Regions from separate parts of the Halomonas sp. THAF5a genome, predicted to be linked through region 3. Evidence: predicted binding sites of a transcription regulator. Region 3 holds the regulator's gene; each other region holds the start of a gene.
What was found. The regulator FNR, encoded in region 3, switches genes on or off when oxygen is low (the NO sensors DNR and NnrR bind a similar motif). The targets are predictions, from matches to a motif close to TTGATNTANATCAA.

Region 1 (9,729 bases), 340 kb from region 3:
GCGGTCGGTGTCCTCGATGCGCAGGATGAACTGGCCGCCGTGCTGGCGAGCGAAACAGAGGTTGAACAGGGCGATATAGGCGGTGCCCACGTGGGGATCGCCGGTGGGTGACGGCGCGATGCGAGTGCGTACGGTCATGTCGTCCTAGGTCCTGTCGATGGAGGGAGGCCGCCCTGGCTTGGCGGGCGAATGGCCGCATTATACGCACCTGACCAGCGCCGGGCAGCCGTGGCCGGGAATCATTCCCCGGCGATGCGGTCCACGCAGAACCCGCTCCCCGGTGAACAAGGAATGCCATGCTCACGCGACTCCCCGACGACTTCACCGCCCTGGTCACCGGCGCCTCCGGCGGCATCGGCAGCGCCGTGGTGGAGGCCCTGCTCGACAGCGACCGCCCCGGTCGGGTGATCGCCGTCAGCCGCGGCGGTCACCCGCACCCGGATCCACGGGTCGATGCCCTGGCCCTGGACCTCACCACCGAGGAGGGTGGCGAGGCCCTCGCCGACGCCCTGGGCGCCACCCCCGTGCACCTGGTGTTCAATGCCATCGGCATGCTGCACGACGAGCAGCTCGGCATCGGCCCGGAGAAGAAGCTCGACGACCTGGACGCCGGGGCCATGGCCCGGCTCTACCACGTCAACGCCATCACCCCGGCGCTGCTGCTCAAGGCCCTGCAGCCAAGCCTCAAGGGGCGCCACCCGGCGCTGTTCGCCAGCCTCTCGGCGCGCGTCGGCTCCATCGGCGACAACCGGCTCGGCGGCTGGTACGCCTACCGGGCCAGCAAGGCCGCCCATAACATGCTGATGAAGACTGCCGCCGTGGAGATGCGCCGCCTCAATCCCCAGGCCGCGATCGCCTGCCTGCACCCCGGCACCACGGATACCCCGCTCTCGGCGCCCTTTCAGGCCCGGGTGCCCGACGGCAAGCTGTTCACCCCGGCCTTCGTGGCCGAGCGGCTGCTGGAGGTACTCGATGCCTGCACGCCCGAGGAGAGCGGCATCTTCCTCGACTGGGCCGGCGAGCGGGTGGCATGGTGACGCCGCGGGGATTAGGGCAGAATTACCGTTGATTACCCTCGTTGCTCGGCAAAACCCGAGCCCGGAAGATCCACATGACGCTTTTTGACCACAGGATGACGTAATGGAAACACTCGGCCCGCGCATCAAGACACTACGGCTGGAGGCCAAGCTCAACAAGGCGGCCCTGGCACGCAGGGTCGGGGTGTCAGACGTCACGATCTCCTACTGGGAATCGGGTGCCATCAAGCAGATCGGCCATGAGCGCCTGGTGGCCCTGGCCCAGGCGCTCAACTGCCCGCTGTCGCGGCTGCTCGAGGACGAGGGGCCCAGCGCCTCGCCCCTCTACCTGCGCCGCCAGCTCCCGCTGCCCTGGCAGGACGGCAAGCAGCGCGTCATCGAGCTGCCGATCGAGATGGTGCCCGGGCAGCGCTGGGACGGCGACTGCCACCTGGTGACCCCGGCACCGGGCGAGCACTTCGACTTCCTGGTGGAGGGCGACCTGGTGGCCATCGCGACCAGCGACATCTTCCGCCAGCCCGGCCTCTACCTCATCGAGAACGACGGCGAGCTGGCGATCCGGCGAGTCACCCAGGGGCCCACCGGAGAGCTGATCTTCCAGCGCCAGGACAGCGACGAACTCATCCCGTACGCGCCCAGCTGCCGGCTGATCGGCAAGCTGGTGGCCCACTGGCGCGCCCAGCCGCTCTGAGGCGCTACTCGATCTCCATGACCTCGACACGATCCCGAGTGCGGCGCGTCTCGTCGCCCACCAGGAAGCGCTTGGCGTAGCGAGCCACCTGGCCCAGGCCGTGACGCGACTGCTCGACCAGCGGTCCCCGAAGGTGCTCGTTCTCCTCGCCCAGCCGGGCGCGCACGGCGGCCGGCTGCACACTGCCCTCTTGCACCTCCACCACTACCAGGTAGTCACCGTCGGGCAGGCCGCTGCCGGGGCCGAAGGGCCCGGCCACGAAGCCGCCCTCGGCCACCGACACCCGCGCCCGCCAGCGCACGCCGCTGAGTTCGCGCTCCACCAGCACCTGCAGGCGAGTCTCGGGGGGCAGGTTGGTCTCGCCATCGACCGTCAGGCGCCGGTCGCTGCCCAGACGCGACGAGACATCGATCGTCACCGGCTCCTCGAAGGGGGCGACCTTCTCGGTCGGGGCGGGCGCCGAGGGCGCCTGCGTCGTCTCGGCTACCGGCGCCGGGTCGTCCGGCGCGCCACTCACCTCTTCCTCGCTGCCACCGCAGCCCGCCAGCCAGATCAGCACCACGCCTGCCCCGATCCCTCGACACCACGCTGTCATGCACGCCTCCCGCCTCGTCGATGAGCGACCAGACTACCACTCCTGGCCAGGGCCGGAAGGCTCACAAGCGCTCCGCACAGCGGCGGCAGTGCGTCGTGTAGGGCAGCGCCCGCAGGCGCGCGTCGCCGATGGGCTCGCCGCACTGCTCACAGGCGTCGCCCTCCCCCGCCGCGAGGCGCTTCAGCGCATGGAGCACCTGGCGAAGCTCGTCCTCGGCCTCCTGCTGCAGGGCCTGGATGACCTCGTCGTTGACGGTCTCGGTCGACGCGTCCTCGGTGTCCTTGTCCAGCGGAGCGCCCTTCTGCTCCCTGTGGGCCTGGTAGCGATCGAGCCGCGCGACCAGCTCCTCGCGCAGCGCCTCGAGTTCCTGCTTGCGATCCGCCATGACGGCTCTCCTTTCGTCGCATCGTGGGCACACCGACCTCGGCGGCCGGCCTCGCCCGGCGTTCATCCTCCAGGCCCCTGCCCAACAGGCCTGGCTGAATAGCCCTTCCTTCATCGTCCTTCTTTATAGCAGGGCTTTCCCGTCCGGTGCGCTGATCCGGATCACGCCTCGACGAGTCGCCGGGCCGAGCCCGCGACCCAGCGATGGCGTCGCGCACCGCCAGGGTGTTGACGCCGGGCGCTCGTCATGCCACCGTGTGCGCCAGTTGGTTAGCAAGATGCATATTGTCAGTAGTAGTCGAATCCTTTCGGTTGTCTGGTTATATCCCCTTGTTTTACCCACTAGCATTCGGGGCTACACCCGGTAATTTCGTATCCGGCGCAGCGCGCCAAAGAAAGGAGTCATGACATGGCTACTGGCACCGTCAAGTGGTTCAACGACGCAAAAGGCTTCGGCTTCATCACCCCGGCCGACGGCGGCGATGACCTCTTCGTGCACTTCTCCGAGATCAAGGCCGAGGGCTTCAAATCCCTGCAGGACGGCCAGCAGGTCTCCTTCGACGTCGTCCAGGGCAAGAAAGGCCTGCAGGCGTCCAACGTCGAAGCCGTCTGATCACCGATCGGACAGCCCTCTCGAGCCGCAAGGCATCGAGCACCAAGGCCCGCTGATGCGGGCCTTGCTGTATCTGGGTGCCTGAGTGGGGCAGGATTGGGCAGAAAGTGACCAGGGCTGGTAGACTAGGCGCCCTTCCGACCGACACCCCGTGATGCCGATGCAAGCGCTCGACCGCACCTTCTCCGTGGCCCCGATGATGGACTGGACGACCCACGACTACCGCGCGTTCGCCCGAACCCTGACGCGCCGCGCCCTGCTCTACACCGAGATGGTGACCACCGGCGCCATCCTGCATGGCAGCCCGCGGGAGCGCTTCCTCGGTTATGACGAGGTCGAGCATCCCCTCGCCCTTCAGCTCGGCGGCAGCGACGCCCGTGAGCTCGCCGAGTGCGCGGCCATCGCCGAGGAATGGGGCTATGACGAGGTCAACCTCAACGTCGGCTGCCCGAGCGACCGGGTGCAGAACAACCTGATCGGCGCCTGCCTGATGGGCCACCCGGAGAGGGTCGCCGCCGCCGTGCGCGCCATGCAGGACGCGGTGTCGATCCCGGTCACCGTGAAGTGCCGGATCGGCATCGACGACCAGGACGAGGACGCCGACCTCTCGCGCTTCATCGCCACGGTGGCCGACGGCGGCTGCGACACCTTCATCGTGCACGCCCGCAAGGCCTGGCTCGAGGGGCTCTCCCCCAAGGAGAACCGCGACGTGCCGCCGCTCAACTACCCGCGGGTGCACCGCCTCAAGGCGAGTCGCCCGGAGCTTCACATCGGCATCAACGGCGGCATCAAGACCCTGGACGAGTGCCGCGCGCAGCTCGACCACGTCGACAGCGTGATGGTCGGCCGCGAGGCCTACCAGAACCCCTGGCTGCTGGCCGGCGTAGACGCCGCCCTCTACGGCGAGACCGGCCCGGCCGAGAGCCGCCACGCCGCGGCCCGCGCGCTGCGCCCCTACATCGCCCGCCGCCTGGAGGAGGGCGCCAAGCTCAATCATGTGACCCGCCACCTGCTGGGCCTCTTCCAGGGCCAGCCGGGCGGGCGCAAGTTCCGCCGTCACCTCTCCGAGCATGCCCATCGCGAGGGCGCGGGCCTGCAGGTCTTCGACGATGCCCTGGGCCTGGTCGCCGAGCGCGAGCCGGCCGAGGTGGCCTAGCCCCGACGGCGGGCTTCGCGGGACACGACGACGGCGCCGAGCGATCGGCGCCGTCGTCGCATGGGGGCGCTCGATATGGGAGCGCAGCGGCCCGGCGGCTCAGTAGAGGGCGTCGGGGGGCGGCTCGAGGCTCGACTGGAAGTCCTCGATGGCGCTCTCGGCCTCCTCGATGGCATCGAAGCGGGCGATATGGAAGAGCGCCTCCCCCTCGTTGGCCAGCGGCAGACGACTCATGCCGATGACGATGCCGTCCGCCACCGCCCGCACCTCGCCCTCGGCGTTGCCGAAGGGATCGGCCACCCGCCCCAGCAGCTCGCCGCGGGCCACCCGAGCCCCGAGACGCACCTGCGGGCGCAGGATGCCGTCGATGGGGGCCCGCGCCCAGCTCGAGCCGTTGGCCACCTCGGCGGCCGGCACCGGACGCCTTCGATGCTCGCCGGTCAGCATGCCGAGCCGGCGCATCACGCGCAGCACGCCCCGTACCCCCGGCGTGATCGCCCACTGATCGAAGCGCAGCGCCTCCCCCGCCTCGTAGGTCAGCACTGGAATCCCGCGGTGCTGCGCGTAGTGGCGCAGGCTGCCCTCGCGCAGGTCGGCGTTGAGGATCACCGGCGCGCCGAAGGCGTTGGCCATGCGCTCGGTCTCGCCGCCGGGAACCAGCTGGGCCCGGATCTGGGGCAGGTTGGTCCGATGGATCGCCCCGGTGTGCAGGTCGATGATGTGGCTGGCCTGATCGACGATCTGTTCGCGAAACAGCGCCGCCACCCGGCCACCCAGCGAGCCCGATTCGCTGCCCGGAAAGCAGCGATTGAGGTCGCGCCGATCCGGCAGGTAGCGGCTGTGCTGCACGAAGCCGAAGACATTGACGATGGGCACGCCGATCAGCGTGCCGCGCAGCCCCTGCAGCTGCTTGGAGCGCAGCAGGCGGCGCACGATCTCCACGCCGTTGATCTCGTCGCCGTGGATGCCGCCGCAGACCAGCAGCACCGGCCCCAACTGCCGGCCGTGCACCACCTCCAGGGGGATGTAGAGCGGCGCATGGGTATAGAGGCGTGCCACGGGCACGTCGATCTGGGTGCGCGATCCCGGCGCCACCCTGGTGCCGGCGATCTCGAAGGGGGAACGGGCCATGCGGCGCTCCTTGCATCACGAAACGGTGTTTTCAGACGTTTCTTATACGCGCCTGATCCGTGGAAGACGAGCCCGGCGCACCGCCCACCGCTTACATATCCATACATGGATGAATGTAAAAAACGGACCACTCGGGTAGAATATGCAAAACCGTGACATGTTGAGAGCCCCGCCATGGCCAGACGCACCAAGGCCGAAGCCGAAGCCACCCGCGAGGCACTGCTCGACGCCGCCGAGGAGGTCTTCTTCGACAATGGCGTCGCTCGCACCTCGCTCGAACAGATCGCCCGTCACGCCGGCCTGACCCGCGGCGCGGTCTACTGGCACTTCAAGAACAAGGCCGACCTCTTTCGCGCCATGCTCGACCGGGTGCGCATGCCCTTCGAGGCACTGGTGGCGGAGGCCGGTGCCGTGCACGCCTCGCCGCTGGAGACCGTCCGCCTGGGGTTCCAGGAGAGCCTGCTGCGACTGGAGCAGCCCCGCCGCCGACGGGTCCTCGCCATCCTGATCCACCGCTGCGAGTTCTTCGACGACATCGACCCCTGCGCCATCCAGGCGGAGATGGCCGGCGAATGCCTGGACGCCCTGGGCGGCTACTTCGCCGAGGCCCACCGCCTGGGCCTGCTCAAGGAGGGGGTCGATCCCGAGATCGCCACGCGCCTGCTGCAGGCGATCCTCAGCGGCCTCTTCCACGACTGGCTGCGTGACCCCGACGCCTACTCCATCCACGCCCGCGGCATGGCCCTGGTCGATGCCCAGCTGGCACTGATCGGCCGCGATCAGACCGAAGCGGCCTGATCGCGGGGCGATAGCGCCTCAGGCCGACGAGCCGTTGTGCTGAGGGTCGCCGTGCAGCAGATGCAGCCGCCGAAGCCGCGTGCGGGCATCCAGGTAGTCGCTCTCGGGCACGGCCCGGTAGCGACCGTCCCGCGGCAGGTACTTCACCAGCACCCGATACTCCCCGACCCGAGGCGCATCCCCCGACTTGATGGCGAGGCTCACCTCGTGGCGGGGCGCCTCCCTCAGCACGGCCGTCACCTCCTCGGCCGAGACGGCGGTGATACGCACCGCCTCCCCCAGCAGGCAGCGCGGCAGGGGCTCCGGCGCGCCGCCCCCCCGCCGGTGAAGGCGCCGATGCAGTCGATGGCAGAGCCAGGCGGCCAGCGGCGACGCCAGAGCGAAGGCCCCCCAGATCACCAGGATCCCCAGCGGGATTCGGAAGAATCCCAGCGGCAGCCAGCGAAGCACCGCGAGCTCGAGGGCCAGCGTGAACAGGCCCGCCAGCACGATCAGCAGGGTCAGCGACAGCGAGACCGGCACGCCGATGAAGCCCAGCGAGACCAGGGCGCTGGCCAGGGTGTCGTTGCGCAGGCTGTCGTGCTCGAACAGCTCGACAGGCGCCAGGCGCAGCGCCACCAGCAGCCAGTAGCCGGCGACCAGCGCCAGCAGGACGGTGAAGAGGACCATGGGGAAGTCGAGGACGATCGCGATGAGGGTCTCCATGTGGCGTGCCTCCCGATAACGCTTAGCCGACGAATGAGTCTTCCCCTCCCACTCTAGACCATCGCGACGGCGCCTTCCTGATCCCGATCAAGGGGAGCCCCGTCGATCCGGATGGCTCACGTCGCCCGTCCTCGACGCGAACCCAGCTCGTTGGTGGCATGACGCGCGATCGTCCCGGCCTGGAGACGGATCGCCGGCGGCATGTATCAGCGGTGCCTGCGGCATGAAAAAGGGGCGCCCCCAGCATAAAAGGAAGGGGGCGCCCCTGATTGCTGGGCGAGCCGGCGCGGCCCGCCCATCCACGGTGCGTCAGGCGTTGCCGCGTGACTCGGCCGTCGACTCGGAGGCCTCATCATCGCGCTGCGGCCTGCGCTGCAGCCGGGCCGACACCGCGGCGATCATGGCGTAGAAGGTCGGCACGAAGAGGCTGCCGAGGATCGCCACCGAGGCCATGCCCATCGCCACCGTGGTACCGATGTGCTGGCTGCTGGTATCGCTCGCCCCGGTCGCCATGGCCAGCGGCAGGGTGCCGAAGATGAACGCCAGGGAGGTCATCACGATCGGGCGGAAACGCAGCTCCGCGGCGGTGATGGCCGCCTCGCGAATGGTCTTGCCCATCTCGCGGCGCTGCAGCTCGGCGAACTCGACGATCAGGATGGCGTTCTTGGCCGCCAGGCCGACCACCACCAGCATGCCGATCTGCACATAGACGCTGGTATCCAGCGAGCGCAGCGCAATGCCGCCGATGCCCCCCAGGAAGGCGAAGGGCGTGGCCGTGAGCACCGCCAGCGGCAGCGACCAGCTCTCGTACTGGGCGGCCAGGATCAAGAACACCATCAGCAGGCCGAAGACGATGGCCAGGGTCGCCGCGCTGCCCGCCTCGCTCTCCTGATAGGCGGTGCCGGTCCAGCCCATGCCCCAGCCGTCGCCGAGCTCCTCGTCGACGATCTGCTCCATGGCATCGATCGCCTGGCCGGAGCTGTAGCCCGGCGCGGGACCGCCCTGGAACTGGGCCCCGGGATAGACGCCGAAGCGTGTCACCACCGCCGGCGCCACCTGGCGCTCCAGGGTCACGAACTCGGACAGCGGAATCCGCTCGCCGTCGCCGCCGCGCACGTAGACATTGTTGATGTCGTCCGGCGTGTCGCGATACTCGTCCTCGTTCTGCAGGTAGACCTGGAAGTTGCGGCCCTTGTAGCTGAAGTAGTTCACGAAACCGTTGCCGAAGGTGTTGCCCAGGGTCGAGTTCAGCGCCTCCAGCGACACGCCGTAGCTCAGCGCCTTCTGCTGATCGATCTCGGCGCTGAAGGACGGCACGTTGACGTTGAAGGTGGTAAACACCCGGTTCAGCACGGGGTTCTGGCCGGCCGCCTGCATGACCTTGAGCGAGGCCTGGTAGAGCTCCTCGGGCGTCGCGCCGTCGTAGGACTGCAGGTAGCCGGTAAAGCCGCCGGTGGTCGACAGGCCGATGATCGGCGGCATGTTGAAGGCCATCGCCGAGCCGCCCGGCGTCTTCGCACCGAGGCCCATGATCTGGCCGATCAGGTCGGTGGCCGTGATGTCACGCTCTTCCCAGGGCTCCATGGTGACGAAGATCACCCCGCGCGCGGTGTTCACCGAGCTGGTCAGCATGTCGTAGCCCGCCACCGAGGTGGCGTACTTCACGCCCGGGATCTCCTGGATGGACGCGCTGAGCTCGCTCATGTAGGTGCGGGTCCGCTCCAGCGAGGCCGAGTCCGGCAGCTGCACGGCGGTGATCACGATGCCCTGGTCGGTCTCGGGTACCAGCGTCGAGGGCGTGTTCTGATAGAGCCACCAGGAGCCGGCGCCCACCAGGGCGGTCAGCAGCAGCGCCAGCCCCCAGAACCGTACCAGCTTCTTCACCACCCACATGTAGACGGCGGTGGTGCCGGCGAAGAAGCGATCGAACAGGCGCAGCGGCGTGCGCACCGCGCGGCTGAAGGCCGTTTCCCTGGTGTGCAGGTCGTGCTTGATGAAGATCGCCGACAGCGCCGGGGTGAAGGTCAGCGCCATCAGCGCCGAGAAGGCCACCGAGACGGCCACGGTCAGCGCGAACTGCTGGTAGATCTGCCCGCTGAAGCCGCCCAGGAAGGCCACCGGCACGAACACCGCCGCCATGATCAGCGAGGTGGCGATGACCGGGCCACCGACCTCGCGCATGGCCTGGATCGTGGCCTGCAGGACGGTGGTGTCCTCGTCCTCGCCGAGGACGCGCTCGACGTTCTCCACCACCAGGATGGCATCGTCGACCACGATCCCGATGGAGAGCACCAGGGCGAACAGCGTCAGCAGGTTGATCGAGAAGCCGAAGGCGTAGAAGCCGGCGAAGGTCGCCAGCACCGAGACCGGCACCACCGACATGGCGATCACCGTGAAGCGCCAGTTCTGCAGGAAGATGAACAGGATCACGCCGACGATCAGGAAGGCCTCGATGAAGGTGTGAAGCACGGTCTCCACGGAGGCGTCGATGAACAGCGTCGTGTCGTAGGGCGTGGCGTAATCGAGCCCCGGCGGGAAGCGCCCGGAGAGCTCGTCCATCTTCGCCTTGACCGCGTTGGCCGTCTCGAGGGCATTGGCGCCGGGCTGCTGGGTGATCAT
Region 2 (9,729 bases), 1.8 Mb from region 3:
GGCAGAAGGTCTTCAAGGCCCAGGTGGAGCGCGACGCCCCCATGGGCTTCGACGAGGATCCCTGGTCCCAGGCCGGCGAGTGGCTGCCGGCGCTCTGCGCCCACCCCGAGTGGCTGGACTCGCCCGCCGTGCTGCAGTCGCTGGCGCTGGCGCTGGCGAGCCGCTTCGGCAGCCTGCCGTGGATGGCGCCGAGTCTCTTCGAGCCGCTGTCGACGCGGCTGGAGCGCTGGCTCGAGCAGGTGCGTGCCGAGGGCGAGGGCGGCTTCGCGTGGGAGAGCGCCGACAACGCCGTGCTGCTGCGTTCGGGCCTCGCCCTGGTGGTAGGCATGGAGCGCGGCGCCCGGGCTCACTCCCGGGAACTGGCCGAGCGGCTGCTGACCCTGGACGCCGAGGATAGCCTGGGGCTTCGCGAACTGGTGCTCGACCAGCTGCTGCGTGAGGGGCGCGACCGGGCGGCCCTGGCGCTCTGCCTGCGCGAACTCGAGGGCGAGAAGGCGCATGAGGAGGCGACGCCGCTGGGGCTGCTGATGGGCCGGGTGCTGGCGCTCTATCGCCTGGAGCGCCGCGACGAGGCCGAAGCGGCCCTCGCCGAGGTGCATCGCCACAACGCCCACGTCGTGGCGATGCTGTGCGCCGAGAACCCGCGCCCGGTCGGCCACGGCGGCGACGGCGTGGCCGCGCCCGGCTCCCGGGCCGAGGCCTGGCAGTACCGCACCCTGATGCGCGATCAGTGGCGCACCACCCACGGGGCCCTGGCGTGGCTGCAGGCGCGGCTCGGCGAGTGACGCGCCACGGCGCGCGCCCTCCTCAGGCCGCTCGCGGTGCCGGCATCAGCGAGCGGTCGCGGCTGATCCAGATCGCCAGCAGTATCGCGGGCAGGCCGAGGGCCGAGGCGACCAGGAAGAAGGTGGCGTAGCCCTCGGCGGCGACCAGCAGGCCGCCGAAGCCGCTCAGGAACTTGCCGGGCAGGGTCATCAGCGACGAGAAGAGCGCATACTGGGTCGCCGTATAGGCCCGCGAGGTGAGGCTCGACAGGAAGGCGATGAAGACCGCGCTCGCCAGGCCGTTGGCCAGGTTGTCGCCGACGATGGCCATGACCAGCATGGGCAGGCTCTCCCCCGCCAGCGACAGGGCCACGAACAGCAGGTTGGTCAGCGCCGCCGCCACCGCCCCCAGCACCAGGATCGGCCCGATGCCGTAGCGGGCCACCAGCAGACCCCCGAGGATCCCCCCGCCGACACTCATGGCGATGCCGAAGACGTTGGTGACGTTGGCGATGGTCGACAGCGAGAACCCCAGGTCGATGTAGAGCGGGTTGGCCATCGAGGCCATCGCCAGGTCGCTGATCCGGAACACCGCCACGAACACGAGCAGCCAGAGGGCGCGGCGGCGGTGGCGGGTGAAGAAGTCGGTGAAGGGGCAGACGATGGCGCCGATGGTCCAGGCGACCAGGCGGCGCAGCGCCTTGGGGCGCCCCCGCGAGGCGCGCAGGAAGGCGCGCACCCGGGGTTCGTGGATCAGCTGGGTGCCGAGGGAGGCCCGCTCGGGCTCCGGGCGCAGCAGCACCGTGATCGTCCCGACGCCGACCAGCACCGCCATGCTGAGGTAGGCGGCCTCCCAGGAGACCAGCGAGGCCACGTAGAGGGCCCCGGCGCCGGCGGCCAGCAGGCCCCCGCGGTAGCCGATGATATAGGTGGAGGCCATGGCGGCCTGGATATCGTCCGGGGCCGATTCGATGCGAAAGGCGTCGATGGCGATGTCCTGGGTCGCGCTGCCGAAGGCCACCAGCAGCGCCAGGGCGGCCACCAGCGGCAGGTGATCGACCGGGTCGACACCGGAGAGGCCCGCCAGGCCCGCGGCGATCATCGCCTGGGCCAGCAGCATCCAGCCGCGGCGCTGGCCGAAGGTGCGCGTCAGCAGCGGCAGGGCGAGCCGGTCCACCACCGGGGCCCAGAAGAACTTGATCGAGTAGAGCATGCCGATCCAGGCGAAGAAGCCGATGGCCGCCACCTCGACGCCGGTGCTGCGCAGCCACGCCGAGAGCGTGGAGAAGACCAGCAGGAAGGGCAGGCCGGCGGAGAAGCCCAGGAACAGCATGGTGATGACCGGTGCGCGCAGGTAGATCGCCAGGGCGTCCTGCCAGCTGCGACGAACGGGGGAGGGCGGCATGTCGGGCAGGACTCCTTGCGCCAGGGGGTGAAAGGGGGGAGGCGGTCACGCAGCCTCCCACCATCGATGATAAAATCACCAGTCAGTCGCCGGGAAGCGACCCTTCGGCCCATGTCCCCCGAGGGCCTTTGCCCCGGGATGACGTGCGGTGGGATTGTTGCAGAGCACCGGCAGTGATACCAGCTGGAAGCCGATCAGGAGCCATATGAGCGATTCAGAGATTCGTCACGTCGAGGCCGATGATGCCATTCCCCGCTGGTACGTCGTTCAGTGCAAGGGCGGGGAGTCCTTCCGCGCCGCCGAGCACCTGACCAACCAGGGCTACGAGATCTTCCACCCCGTGCTGCAGGTGCAGAAGAAGCGCCGCGGCAAGCTCGAGTGGGTCAGCGAGCCGCTCTTTCCCTACTACCTCTTCATTCGCCTCGATCGCCTGGCCAGCAACTGGCGCCCCCTGCGCTCCACCCGTGGGGTGCTGAAGATCGTCACCTTCGGCCTGGAGATGCCGGTGCCGGTGAGCGACTCGCTGGTCGAGACCCTGCGCACCCACGGCAGCGAGGAGCAGGACGCGACGGCGAACGTCTACTTCCGCGCCGGCGAGGCGGTGGAGATCACCGAGGGGCCCTTCAAGGACCTGCAGGCGGTGTTCTCGAGCCACAAGGGCGAGGAGCGCGCCATCGTGCTGCTCAACCTGCTGCACAAGCAGCAGCGCCTCGAGATGCCCGTCGGCCAGCTGCGCCGCCGCGACTGACCGACGGCCGCGTCGCCCTCTTCCATCGTTCAAGGAGCCTTCATGACCATCGACTCCCACCGCGTCGTGACCCTGCACTATGTGCTCAGCGACCAGGACGGGAGCGTCCTCGACGACTCCCGGGCCCGGGCGAAGCCGCTCGAGTACCTGCACGGCCACGGCAACATCATGGCCGGCCTGGAGCAGGCGCTGGCGGGCCGGCATGCCGGGGCCGAGCTCTCCGTGACCCTGATGCCGGCCGAGGCCTACGGCCTGCGCGACGAGGCGCTGGTGCGCGAGGTGGGGCGTCACGCCTTTCCCGCCCCCGACCTCGCGCCCGGCATGCGCTTCCAGACCCCCGGCGACGACGGCCCGGAGATCGTCACCATCCTCGAGGTGCGCGACGACAACGTGCTGATCGACACCAACCATCCCCTGGCGGGCCACACCCTGCGCTATCGCCTCGAGGTGCTCGAGGTCCGCGACGCCACCCGTGCGGAACTCGCCAAGGGCCACCCGCTGCCGCCGGGCACCGAGCCCGGCGAGGTGGAAGACAAGAAGATGGCCTGAACGTCGGCGGCGTGCGACAACGCTTCCGGCAATTTGCAGCGACTGGGGAAACGTGCCCGGGGCAGGTCCCGCGAGGGACGCCGCGCGGTAGGCTGGACGCCTCGTTCAGCCATACAGGGAAGCCCATCGATGAGCGACCAACCTGCCCCCTGCGCCCGCCGGCGCGCGCTGCTGGCCGCCCTCGGCCTGGTCGGCGTCGCCGCCTACGCCGCGCCGACCCTCTCCACCCTGGGCCAGGCCCAGGCCGGCGACTGGGACGAGGGGCGCTGGCGAATCGTCTACGAGACCCATCCGGAGACCCGGGAGCGGCGCTACGTGGACGACTACCGCGAGCATCGGCGCCACCGCCACCACGCGCATCACCGCCGTCATCGGCACTCGAAGCACAGCCATAGCCATAGCCATAGCCGGTACAGCCACAGCTTCAGCTACCCGAGTCGCTGGTGAGCGCGTTCGGTCCGCCGGCGGGGTGCGTCGAGGCCCTGCGGCCCGCGAGGCTTGAAGCGACGCTGCGACTCGAGGGCGCGCCCGAGCTCGCCGCGGCCCTGCGTGGGGCGATGCCCGGCTGGCCGCTCGACGCCGTGCCGGCCTCGGCCCCTTCGATCCATTCGTCCCCGGACGAGGCGCTGACGGCCTGGCGGACGGCCGACGGTTACGCCCAGGCGGTGCCGGGGCGAACGCGACCCCGCCGGCTGCCCGGCACCGCCACCGCGGCCGCCAGCCTGGTCGCCGATCTGATCGACCGGCTGCTCGAGGCCAGGCCCTCGCAGATCGGCCTTCACTGTGCCGCCGTGGAGATCGACGAGCGACTCGTGCTCTTTCCCGCCACCCACCGAGCGGGAAAGAGCCTGCTCTGCGCCGCCTTCGCCGCCGCCGGCCATCGGGTCTTCGCCGACGACGTGCTGCTGCTGGACGTCGACGGCGAGGGCCGGGCGACGGGCGAGGCGCTGGGCATCGCGCCGCGGCTGCGCCTGCCGTTACCGGCCTCTCTCCCCACCGATCTCGCTGGCTTCATCGCCGCCCACGAGCGCGTCTCGGACCGGCGCTACGGCTACCTGACCCTGGATCGCGACCGTCTCGCCGATCACGGCGAGCGGCGCCCCATCGGCGCCATCGTGCTGCTCGACCGCCTGCCCGGTACGCCCTCCCCGCGCCTGACGCGCCTGTCCCCCGGCGATGGCCTGCTGCAGCTGCTTGGCCAGAGCCTCGCCGGCGCCACCGGGACGCATGACCTAGGGGGTCGAGTCGCGCGGCTGCTGCCGATGATGCGGGGCCTACCGTGCCGGTCGCTTCGCTACGACGATCCGGTGGCGGCCGTCGCGCGGGTGGTGAGCGGTGTGGCCGAGCCACATCGTGACGAGCAGAAGCCGTTGTCGTCCTCTCCGGTGCCGGCCTTCGGGGCACGCGAGAGCACGCCGGCTGTCGGCGATTCGTCGCGAGCCTGGCGGCGGGTGCCGGTCGCGGCGGAGTACCCGCTGGGCGAGGAGCACTTCGTGGTCGACGCCGATGGCGGGGTGCATCGCCTGAGCGCCGTGGCGAGTGGTGTCTGGCGCCTGCTGGGCCTGGCGGCACTGGGCCCGGCCGAGGTGGCGGCGCTGCTGGCCGAGCGCTTCACCGAGGTTGCGCCTGCCCGGCTGCGCGCCGACGCGGCAGGGCTCTTCGATACCCTGGCGGCGGTCGGGCTGATCGAGCGTGCGGTCCCCTCCTGAGGGGACGCGGTCGGTGTCGATGACGCCGACAGCGCCCCGGAAACTGACCTGCGTCAAGTCCTGCCGGACTCCGAGGTCCGGGACGGTGGCAAACTTGATGCAGGTCAGGTTCCCTCCCGCGATGGCGCGATAGAGTGCACTCAACACATCGGGACGGGAGGACACACCATGTACTTGGATGACGCCGTAATCTTCGGGCTTGTTACTGTCGCGATGATGGTCGCTTTCATGGGGGGCTGGATCGCGTTCATCGTCCGTGACCACCATCGCAAGAACAAGCACTGATCCAGCCGCTTCACCAGTCGTCAGGGGAGGGGGGCGCGTCCCCCCACTAGCCGACCCACTTGGGTCGGCTTTTTTTCGTCGGTGTGTTCTGCCGCGCCTGTGCTCGTGCCGCGGCGATGGCGTGCCGACTCAGCGCCCGGCGGTGGCGCGGCCGGTCTCCTGCAGCGACCAGCGGCTAGCCAGGGCGCGCATCACCCGCTCCGGGTACCAGGTCTTGCCGAGGCTGCCGTTGTAGCGCGCCAGCGCCCGGGTCAGGTCGCCGCGCTCCACGGCCAGGTAGTGGGCGAGGATCGTGCAGCCGTAGCGCAGGTTGCGATGGGGATCCTTGAGGTCATCGGCGGGCAGGCCCAGCTCGCGGACCCAGAAGGGCATGATCTGCATGAGTCCCACGGCGCCGGCCGAGGAGACGGCCTCGGCCTGGAAGGCGCTCTCCACCTGGATCACCGCCAGCACCAGCTCCGGGGCCAGCCCGGCCAGGCGCGCCTCCTGGTGGATGCGCCCCAGCAGCGCCCGGCGCCGCGGGGCCTCCGACACGTAGCGGGCAAGCCGTGGCTCCATGGCGTTCAGCCACTGCCGGGCCGCCCAGATCTCGGCGGGCGGCAGCGGCGCGTCGCGCACGGCGTCGAGGGTGTCGCGCAGGCTGGCCGGCTCGGGGGGCAGGGCCCGCACGACGGGGGCGGGCCGGTCGGGGGACAGCGAGGCGGGCAGGGCGGCGAGGAAGTCCCGGTCGCCCTGGCCCAGGGCCGTCATGGCGGGCAGCAGGAGGGCCACCGCCAGGGCGGCGGCCCGACGGGCCTCAGATCGCGACCTTCTCGCGCAGGAAGTCGATGATCTCACCGGCCGGTACCATGGTGGCGTCACTGTCACGGCGTCCCTTGTATTCGAGCTCTTCCTTGTCGAGGCCCCGGTCGCCGACGACCAGGCGATGGGGTATGCCCATCAGCTCGTGGTCGGCGAAGCGCACGCCCGGGCGCAGGTCGCGATCATCCAGCAGCACCTCGAGGCCGGCGGCGGTAAGCGCCTGGTAGAGTCGCTCGGACTCCTCGCGCACCCGCTGGGACTTGTGGGCGTTCATCGGCACCATGGCGACGTGGAAGGGGGCGATGGCGTCGGGCCAGATGATCCCCGCCTCGTCGTGGTTCTGCTCGATGGCGGCGGCCACGACCCGGGTCACACCGATACCATAGCAGCCCATCCAGGGATGCACGGCGCGACCTTCGTCGCCCAGCACGGTGGCGTTCATCGCCTCGGAGTACTTCTTGCCGAGCTGGAAGACATGGCCGACCTCGATGCCGCGCTTGATGGCGAGCGTCCCCTGGCCGTCCGGCGAGGGGTCGCCCTCCACGACGTTGCGCAGGTCGGCGACCCTGGGCAGCGCCACGTCGCGCTCCCAGTTGATGCCGAAGTAGTGCTGGCCGTCGACGTTGGCGCCGGCGCCGAAGTCGCTCATCAGCGCCACGCTGCGGTCGATGATGAGCGGCATCTCGAGGCCCACCGGGCCGAGCGAGCCGGGGCCCGCGCCCACCGCGGCGCGGATCTCCTCCTCGCTGGCCATGGTCAGCGGGGCGGCCACCTCGGCGAGGTTCTCGGCCTTGACCTCGTTGAGCTCATGATCGCCGCGCACCAGCAGGGCGACCAGGCCGCCCTCGGCGCCGTGCACCATCAGGGTCTTGATGGTCTTCTCGATGGGCAGACCGTGGTGCTCGACCAGGGCGGCGATGGTCCTGGCGTCGGGGGTGTCGACCAGGCGCAGTTCCTCGCTCGGGGCGGCGCGCTCGCCCTGGGGCGCCAGCGCCTCGGCCTTCTCCATGTTGGCGGCGTAATCCGAGCCGGTGGAGAAGACGATGTCGTCCTCGCCGGAGTCGGCCAGCACGTGGAACTCGTGGGAGCCGGTGCCGCCGATGGCGCCGTTGTCGGCGATCACCGGGCGGAAGTCGAGCCCCAGGCGGGTGAAGATGCGCACGTAGGCGTCGTACATCGCCTGGTAGGTCTCCTTCAGGGAGGCCTCATCGATATGGAAGGAGTAGGCGTCCTTCATGATGAACTCCCGGGAGCGCATCACCCCGAAGCGCGGCCGGATCTCGTCGCGGAACTTGGTCTGGATCTGGTAGAAGTTGGCCGGCAGCTGCTTGTAGCTGGCGATCTCCTTGCGCACCAGGTCGGTGATCACCTCCTCGTGGGTCGGGCCGACGCAGTAGTCGCGCTCGTGGCGATCCTTGAGGCGCAAGAGCTCCGGGCCGTACTGCTCCCAGCGGCCGGACTCCTGCCACAGCTCGGCCGGCTGCACGGCGGGCATCAGCACCTCCTGGGCGCCGGCGCGATCCATCTCCTCGCGGACGATGCGCTCGACCTTGCGCAGGGTGCGCAGGCCCATCGGCAGCCAGGTGTAGAGGCCGGAGGTGAGGCGACGGATCATCCCGGCGCGCAGCATCAGCTGGTGGCTGACGACTTCGGCGTCGGCAGGCGTTTCCTTGAGGGTGGCGATCAACAGTTGACTGGCGCGCATGGGTCCGGGGTTTCCTCGAGCGGGGCTTGTGCAGAAGCGGATGCGGCGCCGCGCGGCGCGGCGGCAATGACCCCGCATTGTACGGCCAAGCCCGGTTGGCGGCAAAAGTCCGGCGGGCGTTGCTTATCCAGGTCGGTCACAGGGCGCCGACAATGCGCGGCCCTGTGCCTAGGGCGACAGCGTCTGGCGGCGCCTGGCGGCGGTGTCACCCCGGCCTCCCCGCTTACAGGGGTCCCGGCGAGGCGAGTGCGGGATCGGACAGCGCCTCGGGCCGGTAGCGCGCGAGCAGCGCCCACAGGATCGCTGCGGTCTCGGCATCGGCCAGGCCGCGGTAGTCCGCGGGGCGAAAGCGCATCTGGAAGGCGCGCAGCACCGCACGGGTGGGCGGGTCGGCCTCGCCGGTGACGGCCAGCCCGTAGCCCCAGGCCGCCAAGGCCCGCTGCAGGTTGGCAAGCGACGGTGGGGCGACGGCGAAGCGGGCGCGCCAGCGGGCCACCGTGGCGTGCCTGGGCCAGGGGCCGATTCCGGCCTCGTGCAGGCGTTGCCAGGGGAAGGCCGGGCCGGGGTCGATCTTGCGCGAGGGGGCGATGTCGGAATGGGCCACCACGTTCGTCGGCGCGATGCCGTGGCGGGCGATGAGGTCGCCTGCCAGGGCGATCAGGGTATCGAACTGGGCGTCCGGATAGGGTGCCCAGGCGATCTCGCTCGCCTCATCGGCGGCCAGCAGGCGCTCGACCTCGGCCGCCGAAAGATCCGGCCCGGCGTTGACGATCTCGAGGCCGATCGAGGTGGCGTTGATATCCGCGCTGCCCCGCCAGCGGCTGGCGCCGGCGTGCCAGGCGCGCCGCGTCTCCTCCACCAGCTGGTAGACCCGCCCCTCGGGGCCGCGGGGCAGCACGTAGTGGCTGCTGACCCGTGGGCCGGTCAGGGCGGTCAGCGCCTCGGCCTCGTCGCCGTCGGTATAGTGCAGCACCAGATGGCGCACCCGGCTGTTGTGGGAGGGGCTTTCATGGGTGTGGTCGACCGTGTAGCCCGCCCGGCGCTCCAGCGTCCCGGGGCCGGCGCAGGCGCCGAGCACCAGCGGCAGGAGCAGCAGCAACAGGCGGCGGTGCACGGCTCAGCCCCCCGTTGGCAACAAACGCACCAGCATGCCGAGCACCAGGGTCGTCGAGACGCTGAGCAGGGTGCCGAGCAGCACGTACTCGGTGAGCTTGCGATCGCGGGTCTCGCGCAGGTCGCCGAAGCGCAGCACCGACTTGGCGGCCAGCAGGAACCCCACCGCGGTGAGCTGGTCCAGCAGCACCAGGGTCAGCACCAGGAGCCGCTCCAGCACGCCGATGCGCGCCCCGGCACTGGCCAGGGTGCCGGTGTCCTCGAGCTCGGCGCTCCAGCGCCGCATGACCAGGGCGATGGCGATCGACAGCGGCCGCGTCACCAGCAGATAGGCGGTGGCCACCCCCAGCACCCTGGGCGTTGCCAGCCAGTCGCCCAGCGCCGCCAGCGGGGCGAGGCTCGCGAGCCAGACTAGCCACAGGCCCACGAGCACCAGCAGGTGGCCGGCCTGGTCGAGCAGGAAGGCGCGCAGCTCGCCGGCCGGCCTCAGGGACTTGGCCAGGTCGATCGCCCAGTGGCTGGCGCCCACCGCGAGCGCGCCGTAAAGCGCGGCCGTCGGCCCCCGGGAGGTGGCGTCGCCGGCCAGCAGCAGCACGCCGCCGGCGAGGGCCCCGTGCAGCAGGGCATGCAGCAGCAGGCGCGGCGAGCGC
Region 3 (9,729 bases):
GGCAGCTGTGGACGCTGCTGCCGGGGGCGTCGATGCACTGACCCCGCGCCGATCGCGGCTTCGCTTGACGCAGCTCAACGCGTGGCGACGGGCGCCTCGCTAGCATGAAGGCATGTTTCCCTCCAGAGGGCCGACCATGCCCGCGCCCGCGCCTGCCGCATCCGGTCACGACGTCCCCTTCGCGGCGGCCTCGCCGTCCCCCGCCTATGCCGCCTACCCCACGCCCCGGGCGATGGACGACGGCATCGGCCCGGAGGCCTATCGTCAGGCCCTCGAGCAGAGCAACGCCGCGGCGCGTCCGCTATCGCTCTACGTGCATCTGCCCTTCTGCCAGCACGCCTGCTTTCACTGCACCCGCCGGCCGGTCACCACCGCGGACCGCCGGCTGGCCGAGGCCTACCTCAGCCGCCTCGATCGGGAGATGGTGTTGATCCGCCGCCACCTGGACCCCGGGCGCGAGATCCGCGCCCTGCGGTGGGGCGGCGGCACGCCGACCTTCCTGACACTCGACCAGATGGGCGACCTGATCGACCGGCTGGATGCCCGCTTCCGGCTGGCCGCCGACCGCGACCGGGAGTACCTCATCGAGATCGACCCCCGGGGGGCCGATGTCTTCACCCTGCGCCATCTCGAGGCGCTGGGCTTCAATCGGCTGAGCCTGGAGGTGCTCGATCTGGACCCCGAGGTCCAGCGGGCGATCAACCGCGAGCAGGGGCGCGGCATGACCGAGCAGCTGCTCGACGAGGCGGAGCGGCTGGGCTTCGGCTCCGTGAACCTGAACCTGGTCCTCGGCCTGCCTCGCCAGACCCGCGACGGCTTCATCGCCACCCTCGAGCAGGTCATCGCCATGGCGCCGTCGCGGCTGTCGCTGTTCCACTACCGCCATGCGCCCGAGCGCTTCCCCGGGCAGCGCCAGATCCGGTCCGCGGACCTGCCCGCTCCCCGGGAGGTCCGGGTGATGCTGCAGGCGGCCATCGAGCGGCTCGCCGCCGCGGGCTACGTGCATCTCGGCCACGACCGCTACGTGCGCGGTGGCGACCGCCTGGTCCAGGCGCTGGCGGCCGGGCGCCGGCGCGACGACCTGGTCGGCCTCGGCGTCATGGCGGTCTCGCGGCTGGACGCCCTGCACGTGCGCAACCCGCTGCGCCTCGCGGCGTACGAGGCGGCCCTGGACCGCGGGGAGTTGCCCACCGTCGCCGGCCATCGGCTGAGCCTGGACGACCGGCTGCGCGGCGCCGCCATCGAGCAGCTGACCTGCGATCATCATCTCGACCTGTCGGCCATCGGCGAGGCCTTCGGGCTGGACGCCGAGGCCCACCTCGCCGAGCCGCTGGCACGTCTCGCCGGTGCCGAGCCGCAGGGACTGATCGTGCGCGAGGGGCCTCGGTGGCGCGTGACGCCCAGCGGGCGCCTGATGATCCATCGACTGGCGGCGACCTTCGACGCCTACCTCGACGCCCCATCGCCACAGCCGGAAGCGCCACCCTCCTAAGGGATCCTTTGCCGGTGGGGGACTATCCCCCATAATGAGCAGCGAGCCACCCGTCATGGAGGAGAGCATGCCCGATCCCGCAACCGGCAGGCGCCGCGCCCTGATGAACGAGACGCGCTGCCAGACCTGCAGCCTGAGCTCGCTCTGCCTGCCGCTGGCGCTCGAAGTGCAGGACATGGACCAGTTCGATGCCATCATCCGTCGCCGGCCGCCATTGAAGAAGGGCGAACCCCTGTTCCGCCAGGGCACGCCCTTCACCAGCGTCTTCGCGGTGCGCTCGGGCAGCCTCAAGCAGGTGACCACCGAGGGCAGCGGCGAGGACCAGCTGACCAACTTCTACCTGCCCAGCGAGCTGGTGGGCCTCGACGGCATCGACGAGGAGCGCTACCCGGGGACGGTCGTGGCGCTGGAGACCACCACGGTCTGCGAGATCCCCTTCGATCGCCTCGACCGCCTCTCCGAATCCCTCCCGGAGCTGCGCGGCCAGCTCTACCGCAGCATGAGCAAGGAGATGCGCGACGACCGCCGCATGATGCGCCTGCTGTCACGCAAGACCGCCGACCAGCGCCTGGCGACCTTCTTCGCCAGCCTCTCCGACCGCTTCCGCCGCCGCGGCTACTCGCCCTACAGCTTCCGGCTCTCCATGTCCCGGGCCGACATCGGCAACTACCTGGGGCTCGCGGTGGAGACCGTCAGTCGCATCCTGAGCCGCTTCCAGACCCAGGGGCTGGTGGCCGTCTCCGGCCGCGAGGTCAACATCCTCGACCTGGAGGCTCTGCTCGAGGTCGCAGAGCAGGAGGGCTGTCGCTGACAGCGCCAGGCAGGGTGCTGACTGAACCGCCGCGTATCCGCCATCAACGAAGAAACCCACGGGACTCGACATCCCGTGGGTTTTTCATTGGCTTCCTCGACACCTGCCGCCCGTTACTGAGCCGCCGGGCGCTCGGCGCGACTCACTCGTTGTGCAGGTCGATGCGATCGGCCCGCATCTTGGCCTGCTTCTCCTCCAGCCCGGCGAAGTCGAACAGCTCGCGGTCGGCCAGCTGCGAGGGCGCGACGTTGGTCACCGCCTTGAACATGCTCTCCAGGCGGCCGGGATGCTTGGCCTCCCACTCGGCGAGCATCTCCTTGACCACCTGGCGCTGCAGATTCGGCTGCGAGCCGCACAGGTTGCAGGGAATGATCGGGAAGGCCATGCGCTCGGAGAATTCGGCGATGTCGGCCTCGCGGCAGTAGGCCAGCGGGCGGATGACGATGTTCTTGCCGTCGTCGGAGAGCAGCTTGGGCGGCATCGACTTGAGGCTGCCGCCGAAGAACATGTTGAGGAACAGCGTCTCGAGGATGTCCTCGCGGTGGTGGCCCAGGGCGATCTTGGTGGCCCCGATCTCCTCGGCGTAGCCGTACAGCGAGCCGCGGCGCAGCCGCGAGCAGAGCGCACAGGTGGTCTTGCCTTCCGGGGTCTTCTCCTTGACCACCGAGTAGGTGTCGCGCTCGAGGATGTGGTAGTCCACGCCGAGGCCGTCCAGGTACTCGGGCAGCACGTGCTCGGGGAAGCCGGGCTGCTTCTGGTCGAGGTTCACCGCCACCAGCGAGAAGTTCACCGGCGCGTTGCGCTGCAGGTTCCGGAGAATCTCCAGCATGGTGTAGCTGTCCTTGCCGCCGGAGAGGCACACCATCACCTTGTCGCCCTCGCGGATCATGTCGAAGTCGATGATGGCATTGCCGACCTGGCGCCGCAGGCGCTTCTGCAGCTTGTTGAACTCGCGCCTGGCCTGGGCGTCGGGCGCCTCGGCAGACGGGGTCGACGGCTCGGCCGGGGCGGCCTCATCGGCGGGACGGGGATCGAAGGTCACGGCATCTTGCATGGTCGGGGCGCTGCCAGGGCAATCGGGGAACGGAAAGGGCGCCTATCCTACCACTCTGCCGCGAGACTGGCGACGCGCCCCGCCCGTGCCGCGGAATCAGCCGCAGCGCTCTACCCCGAGCGCATCGCGGGTCAGGCGCAGATGGATCAGCGCCGCGGTCACGGCCTCCCCGAGCGCCGTGTGCCGCCCCATCACCGGCACCCCCATTCGCCTGGCCACCTCCTCGAAGCGCGGCCGGGTGGCGAGCTCGGGGTGCTGGCGACGCAGCCGGCGATAGTAGGCCTGGGCCACGTCGATGCGGGCGTTGGGCAGGTCGAAGCCGAAGCGCGGCCGCAGGTAGCGGTTGAGCAGCGTCAGGTCGTCGTCGAGGCGCCAGCCGATCAGCGGGCGGTTGCCGGCGAAGTCCAGGAACTGCGACAGGGCCTCGTCGATCCCGGCCCCCTCGGCCAGGTCGATGCCGCGCAGGCCGTGCAGGCGGATCGAATCACCACTCAGGCTGGCGGGCGGCGCCAGCCGCAGGTCGAGGGAGTCGCTGGTCAGCACCCGGTCGCCGCGAAGGCGCACCGCCGCCAGCGACAGCAGCTCGGCACGACGCGGGTCGGGACCGGTGGCCACGCAGTCGATGGCGACCAGCTCCTCGCCGGTATAGGGCGCGAAGAGCCAGCCATGATCGCCGCGTGCCTGTCGGCGTCGATCGGCGGCGCGGCGCAGGGCCCTGAGCATCAATAGAACCTCCGTGTGTCGTGGTCGGTGAACGGCGAGCGGGTCAGGAGTACTCGAGGTGGAAGCGATGGGACAGCCGCTGCTTGAACTCCTTGACGATATGCAGGGCCTCGCGGAGCAGGTCTCGCTCGAGGGAGGAGAGCGCCTGCACCACCACCCGGTCGGGCGCCTCGTCCCGGCCCTCGGGCTCGTCGAGGCGGGCCAGCTGCTGGCGAAGCCTCAGCTCGGTGAACAGCGACAGGGCCTCGCCCAGGTCCTCGGCGAAACGCTCCTCCAGGCGGCCGTCGGCGACCAGCGCCTCGAGCCGCTCCAGGGTCGAGGTCGCCGTGATGCGCCGCTCGAGTGCCAGGGTGCGCACGCCGTGGACGATGGGGAAGATGCCGCCCTTCTTGATGTCGACCCCGTGCTGGGGCTTCTTCAGCGACCCGAACAGGGTCAGCGGCGTAGAGAAGCGCAGCGCCGTGCGGGCGAAGTAGGAGAGCAGGATCTCGTCGCGGCTGCAGCGTTCGAAGAGTTCCTCGCGCAGCCGCGCGAGCAGCGCGGCGTTGCCGGCCACCGCGTGGGCGTCGAGCAGGATCGCCAGGCGCATCAGGCTCTCGCCGTCGCGCTTGGCCGCCCACTGGGCGATGCGCCCGCGCCACTGGCTCTCGGTGCCCACCCACTCGGGGTTGGAGACCATGATGTCGCCGGGACAGGGCGGGTAGCCCAGCTCGATCAGCGTCTCGGTGAGGCGCTGCATCTGCGCCGCGCAGTCGGGCCAGTCGAGGTCGTCGGTGAGGATCAGGCCGTTGTCCTGGTCGGTCTTCAGGATCTGCTCGCCACGCCCCTCGCTGCCCATCACCATCAGGCAGCTGTGGTCGTGGTAACGCTCCTCGATCAGAAAGCCCCAGGCCTTGTTCATGATGCGCCCGTTGAGGGCGGCCAAGAGCCCCATGGCGAAGCGCAGCTTGACGCCCTGGGCCATCAGCGCCTTGACCAGCTCCGGGGTGCGGCGGCTGGCGGCGGCCAGCGTCTCCAGGCTGCTGGCCTGCTCCACCTGCAGGCTCACCACGTAGCTGCGGCTGGAGAAGTAGCTGAGCACGTCGGTCAGCTCGACCACGCCACAGGGGCGGCCGTCCTCCATGACCACGACCCGCTCGACCTTGCAGCGGGTCATCTGGACCAGCACCTCGAACAGGTACTGCTGGGGCGTGGCGGTGATCAGGGCGTAGTGCGCCACGTCCTTCACCGGGCTCTGCTGGGTCAGGCCCTCGAGGACCAGGGCATTGAGCAGGTCGGTCTTGGTGACCATGCCCGGCCCCTCCTCGCCCTCGACCAGCAGGCTGTCGGCGTGGCTGTCGTTCAGGGTATGCACCGCCTCGGCCATGCTGGTGGTGGCCGGCACCACCCGCGGGGGCCGCATGCACTCGCTGACGCGGGCCAGCATGAAGCCCGCCATGGTGACGCCCCCCTCGGCGCGGCGCTCGGTGAGCAGGCGCGTCTTCTGGGCCAGGCGCTGGCGGAAGAACTCGGCGAAGGCCGGGTAGGCCGCGCAGAGCTGCTGGAACACCCCCTTGGGCAGCAGGTAGCAGAGGCTCTCCTGCTCGGCCCGGAAGCGATAGCGGCTCCTGCCGTTGAGGATGCTGATGGCGCCGAACAGGTCACCGGCCGTGTAGTGGCCGATGTGCGACTGGGCGCCGGGCAGGGTCGGGTCCAGCTCGGCGACCTCGCCCTTGTGGATCAGGAACAGGTATTCCCCGGTCTGGCCGGCATCGAGAATGATCTCCTCGCGGTCATAATAGGCCAGGTCGATACTGCGACGGACCCGCTCGCGCCCCTCGTCGTCGAGGAAGGTGAAGGGAGGATGGGAGAGTTCTACATCGACCATGGGGCTGTCCTCGTTGCGCGGCGCTCACCACCCCGCTGACCTCGGCGGACTCGGCGTCCAGCGAGTCTTCAAGATAGCAAAGTCGACGCGCCATAAAGACCTAGACAATCGTCCTACCATGACCGCCTTAGACCATGGTCAAACACCGGCGCCCACCGCCCCTCAACCCGCTGTCATTTGCGGGCTATACCATCGTCCTATGCGTACCATGAAGTGCCCAGCGCTAGCTGCTAAAACAGACTCCAACACCCTGATTAAAAACGACTTTGCAAAAAGACTCCGAACCGATGCGTCTTCATGATACGAAAGTCTGGGATTTATTTAAGGCATTTTCTGACCAGTATTGTGCATGAGCCATACAGGGCATTCCCGCGTCGCCCCTTGCACGATGACCGGCCACGCGCGACCCGATGATCGACGGCTCACACGCCGCCATCGAGCTCGCTGTGTCGGCATGATTGTCCTGATGAGTGATGCAAACGCTCCGGAACACTTTCCAATCCCAACAACAAGTGGAGAGCAACACCATGGCAGACGAAAAGTCTAATGCCGCTGCTTACTGGAAGGCGAACGTCCGCCTGATCACGGGGTGCCTGATCGTCTGGGCCTTCGTGTCGTACGGCTGCGCCATCCTGTTTCGCCCGCTGCTGGCCGGCATTCCAGTAGGAGGAACGGACCTGGGCTTCTGGTTCGCCCAGCAGGGATCGATCCTGACCTTCATCGGCATCATCTTCTTCTACGCCTGGAAGATGAACCGTCTCGACCAACAGTTCGGACTCGGGGAGTAAGCCAGCATGAGTCAGTTTGCCATCAACCTGCTGTTCGTAGGGGCCTCGTTCGCCCTCTACATCGGCATCGCGATCTGGGCGCGCGCCGGGTCGACCAAGGACTTCTACGTCGCCGGCGGCGGCGTGCACCCGGTCACCAACGGCATGGCCACCGCCGCCGACTGGATGTCCGCCGCCTCCTTCATCTCCATGGCCGGCCTGCTGGCCTCCGGGGGCTACGCCAACTCCACCTTCCTGATGGGCTGGACCGGGGGCTACGTCATCCTGGCCATGCTGCTGGCGCCCTACCTGCGCAAGTTCGGCAAGTTCACGGTGCCGGACTTCATCGGTGACCGCTTCTACAGCAACACCGCCCGCCTGGTCGCGGTCATCTGCCTGATCGTCGCCTCGATCACCTACGTCATCGGCCAGATGACCGGTGCCGGGGTAGCCTTCTCGCGCTTCCTCGAAGTCAGCAACACCTGGGGCATCTGGATCGCCGCCTTCATCGTCTTCCTGTACGCGGTGTTCGGCGGCATGAAGGGCATCACCTATACCCAGGTCGCCCAGTACATCGTGCTGATCATCGCCTACACCATCCCGGCGGTGTTCATCGCCCTGGAGCTGACCGGCAACCCGATCCCGGGTCTCGGCATGTTCAGCACCCACACCGAGTCCGGCGTGCCGCTGCTCGAGAAGCTCGACGACGTGGTCAACGCGCTGGGCTTCCGCGACTACACGGCCGACGTCGACAACAAGCTGAACATGGTGCTGTTCACCCTGTCGCTGATGGTCGGTACCGCCGGCCTGCCCCACGTCATCATCCGCTTCTTCACCGTGCCGAAGGTGGCCGATGCGCGCTGGTCCGCCGGCTGGGCCCTGGTCTTCATCGCCCTGCTCTACCTCACCGCGCCCGCCGTGGGCTCCATGGCACGCCTGAACCTGATGACCACCGTCTATCCGGACATGGCCGGCCAGGTCGAGAACTATGAGGACGCCGCCACCAACCCGATCCGCTATGAGGAGCGTCCCGAGTGGGTGCGCACCTGGGAAGAGACCGGCCTGATCCAGTTCGAGGACAAGAACAGCGACGGTCGCATCCAGGTCTACAACGACGGCAGCGAGGCCTTCGCCGAGACCGCCGCCGCGCGTGGCTGGAACGGCAGCGAGCTCAACGTCAACAACGACATCCTGGTGCTCGCCAACCCCGAGATCGCTAACCTGCCGAGCTGGGTCATCGGCCTGATCGCGGCGGGCGGTATCGCCGCGGCGCTCTCCACGGCCGCCGGCCTGCTGCTGGCCATCTCCTCGGCGGTCAGCCACGACCTGATCAAGACCATGATCAACCCGAAGATCACCGAGAAGGGCGAGATGCTGGCGGCACGGATCTCCATGGCCGGCGCCATCCTGCTGGCGACCTACCTCGGCCTGAACCCGCCCGGCTTCGCGGCGCAGACGGTCGCCCTGGCCTTCGGGATCGCCGGCGCCTCGCTGTTCCCGGTGCTGATGATGGGCATCTTCTCCAAGCGGGTGAACAACAAGGGCGCCGTCGCGGGCATGCTGACCGGCCTCGTCGCGACCCTGCTCTACATCTTCACCTACCTGGGCTGGTTCTTCATTCCGGGCACCAACATGCTGCCCAACACGCCCGACAACTGGATCCTCGGCATCTCGCCGCTCTCCTTCGGCGCGGTGGGCGCGATCTTCAACTTCGCGGTCGCCTTCACCGTCTCCAACGCCACCGAGGAGCCCCCGCAGGAGATCCAGGACCTGGTGGAGAGCGTTCGCTATCCCAAGGGCGCGGGTGTCGCCACCGGGCACTGACGTCTCAGGACCTTCTGGGCCATAATGGCCCCCGGCCCGGCCAGTCCGGGCCTTGGAACCTCACCCGATCGGGCTTCCTCAGGGAAGCCCGATTGCTTTAAGGATGAATGCTCTATGATATGGCACCTGATTGCGGCGATCTTCGCCGGCCTCGGCGCCGCGGGGATCGGCCTGATCCTGCGCCTGGCCAGCGGCAAGCGCCTGCCGCGCTGGATCGTCCCGGTCTGCGCCGGCCTCGGCATGCTGGCCTACCAGATCCACCACGAGTACTCCTGGTTCGAGCACAAGCGCCAGCAGCTGCCCGAGTCGGCCGCGGTGGTCGACGTGGAGGAGAGCCAGGTCTTCTGGCGCCCCTGGACCTTCCTCTTCCCGATGACCACGGCCTTCACCATCGTCGAGCAGGACAGACTCTCGGTGAGCCAGGCCCAGGGCGAGCGGCTGGTCGAATTCCGGCTCTACCGCTTCGAGAAGGAGTACGTGGATCAGGTGAGCCACCAGGCCTGGCTGATGAACTGCGCGACCCGGGAGATGCTGCCGCTGGAGGGCGAGGCGCGGACGCCCGCCACCGAGGCGATGCGCCGCCTGGACGCCGCCACCCCGCTCTATGGGGTGCTCTGCCCACAGGCCTGAGCTCACGGGCCTGAACCCCGCGACGGCTGCGCCGCCCGGCGGCCCTGCCCTAGAATGGACGTCTTCGGAAGGGAGTTGAGTGCATGTTCGCCGGCTGGCTGCTGATCGTCGTTTCGCTGCTCTACATCACGGTGCTGTTCGCCATCGCCTGGCGCGGCGACCGCCACGCCCGCCAGCACGGGGCGAGCCGGCGCCGCCCGGTGATCTACAGCCTGGCGCTGGCCATCTACTGCACCTCCTGGACCTTCCATGGCGCCGTGGGCCAGGCCGCCACCTCCGGCTGGTCCTTCGCCAGCATCTTCGTCGGGCCGATCCTTACCCTGCTGCTGTTCTGGCCGGTGCTGGCCAAGATGATCCGCGTCGCCAAGCACCAGAACGTCACCTCCATCGCCGACTTCATCGCCTCGCGCTACGGCAAGACCCAGTCGCTGGCGGCCTTCGCGAGCCTGGTGGCGCTGATCGGCACCCTGCCCTACATCGCCCTGCAGCTGAAGGCGGTCGCGACCTCCTTCAGCGTGATCACCGCGGCCTCGGACATCACCCGGGCCCCGCTGTTCGGCG

Region 1: a site for FNR is predicted at 2,860-2,873, ahead of FIU83_RS04485 (TraR/DksA C4-type zinc finger protein). Genes of this name have one in related genera too.
Region 2: a site for FNR is predicted at 5,270-5,283, ahead of ccoM (cytochrome c oxidase subunit CcoM). Genes of this name have one in related genera too.

What each region holds. Positions count from the first base shown of each region.
Region 1 is NZ_CP045417.1:990,767-1,000,495, reverse strand. It holds gene gltX (glutamate--tRNA ligase) at 1-138, opposite strand, end outside; gene FIU83_RS04500 (SDR family NAD(P)-dependent oxidoreductase) at 297-1,037, shown strand; gene FIU83_RS04495 (helix-turn-helix domain-containing protein) at 1,141-1,728, shown strand; gene FIU83_RS04490 (hypothetical protein) at 1,733-2,323, opposite strand; gene FIU83_RS04485 (TraR/DksA C4-type zinc finger protein) at 2,385-2,708, opposite strand; gene FIU83_RS04480 (cold-shock protein) at 3,117-3,320, shown strand; gene dusA (tRNA dihydrouridine(20/20a) synthase DusA) at 3,481-4,476, shown strand; gene FIU83_RS04470 (succinylglutamate desuccinylase/aspartoacylase family protein) at 4,576-5,607, opposite strand; gene FIU83_RS04465 (TetR family transcriptional regulator) at 5,782-6,405, shown strand; gene FIU83_RS04460 (hypothetical protein) at 6,424-7,110, opposite strand; gene FIU83_RS04455 (efflux RND transporter permease subunit) at 7,420-9,729, opposite strand, start outside.
Region 2 is NZ_CP045417.1:2,412,659-2,422,387, reverse strand. It holds gene FIU83_RS10930 (SEC-C metal-binding domain-containing protein) at 1-785, shown strand, start outside; gene FIU83_RS10925 (MFS transporter) at 808-2,169, opposite strand; gene rfaH (transcription/translation regulatory transformer protein RfaH) at 2,375-2,917, shown strand; gene FIU83_RS10915 (peptidylprolyl isomerase) at 2,960-3,466, shown strand; gene FIU83_RS10910 (hypothetical protein) at 3,596-3,913, shown strand; gene FIU83_RS10905 (PqqD family peptide modification chaperone) at 3,910-5,175, shown strand; gene ccoM (cytochrome c oxidase subunit CcoM) at 5,344-5,460, shown strand; gene FIU83_RS10900 (lytic transglycosylase domain-containing protein) at 5,590-6,231, opposite strand; gene FIU83_RS10895 (proline--tRNA ligase) at 6,257-7,966, opposite strand; gene FIU83_RS10890 (N-acetylmuramoyl-L-alanine amidase) at 8,190-9,080, opposite strand; gene FIU83_RS10885 (DUF3307 domain-containing protein) at 9,084-9,729, opposite strand, start outside.
Region 3 is NZ_CP045417.1:653,887-663,615, reverse strand. It holds gene FIU83_RS02975 (sulfite exporter TauE/SafE family protein) at 1-41, shown strand, start outside; gene hemN (oxygen-independent coproporphyrinogen III oxidase) at 137-1,492, shown strand; gene fnr (fumarate/nitrate reduction transcriptional regulator Fnr) at 1,560-2,303, shown strand; gene ttcA (tRNA 2-thiocytidine(32) synthetase TtcA) at 2,446-3,357, opposite strand; gene FIU83_RS02955 (3'-5' exonuclease) at 3,454-4,080, opposite strand; gene FIU83_RS02950 (putative nucleotidyltransferase substrate binding domain-containing protein) at 4,124-5,947, opposite strand; gene FIU83_RS02945 (DUF4212 domain-containing protein) at 6,475-6,735, shown strand; gene FIU83_RS02940 (sodium:solute symporter family protein) at 6,742-8,538, shown strand; gene FIU83_RS02935 (hypothetical protein) at 8,653-9,168, shown strand; gene FIU83_RS02930 (NahK/ErcS family hybrid sensor histidine kinase/response regulator) at 9,252-9,729, shown strand, end outside.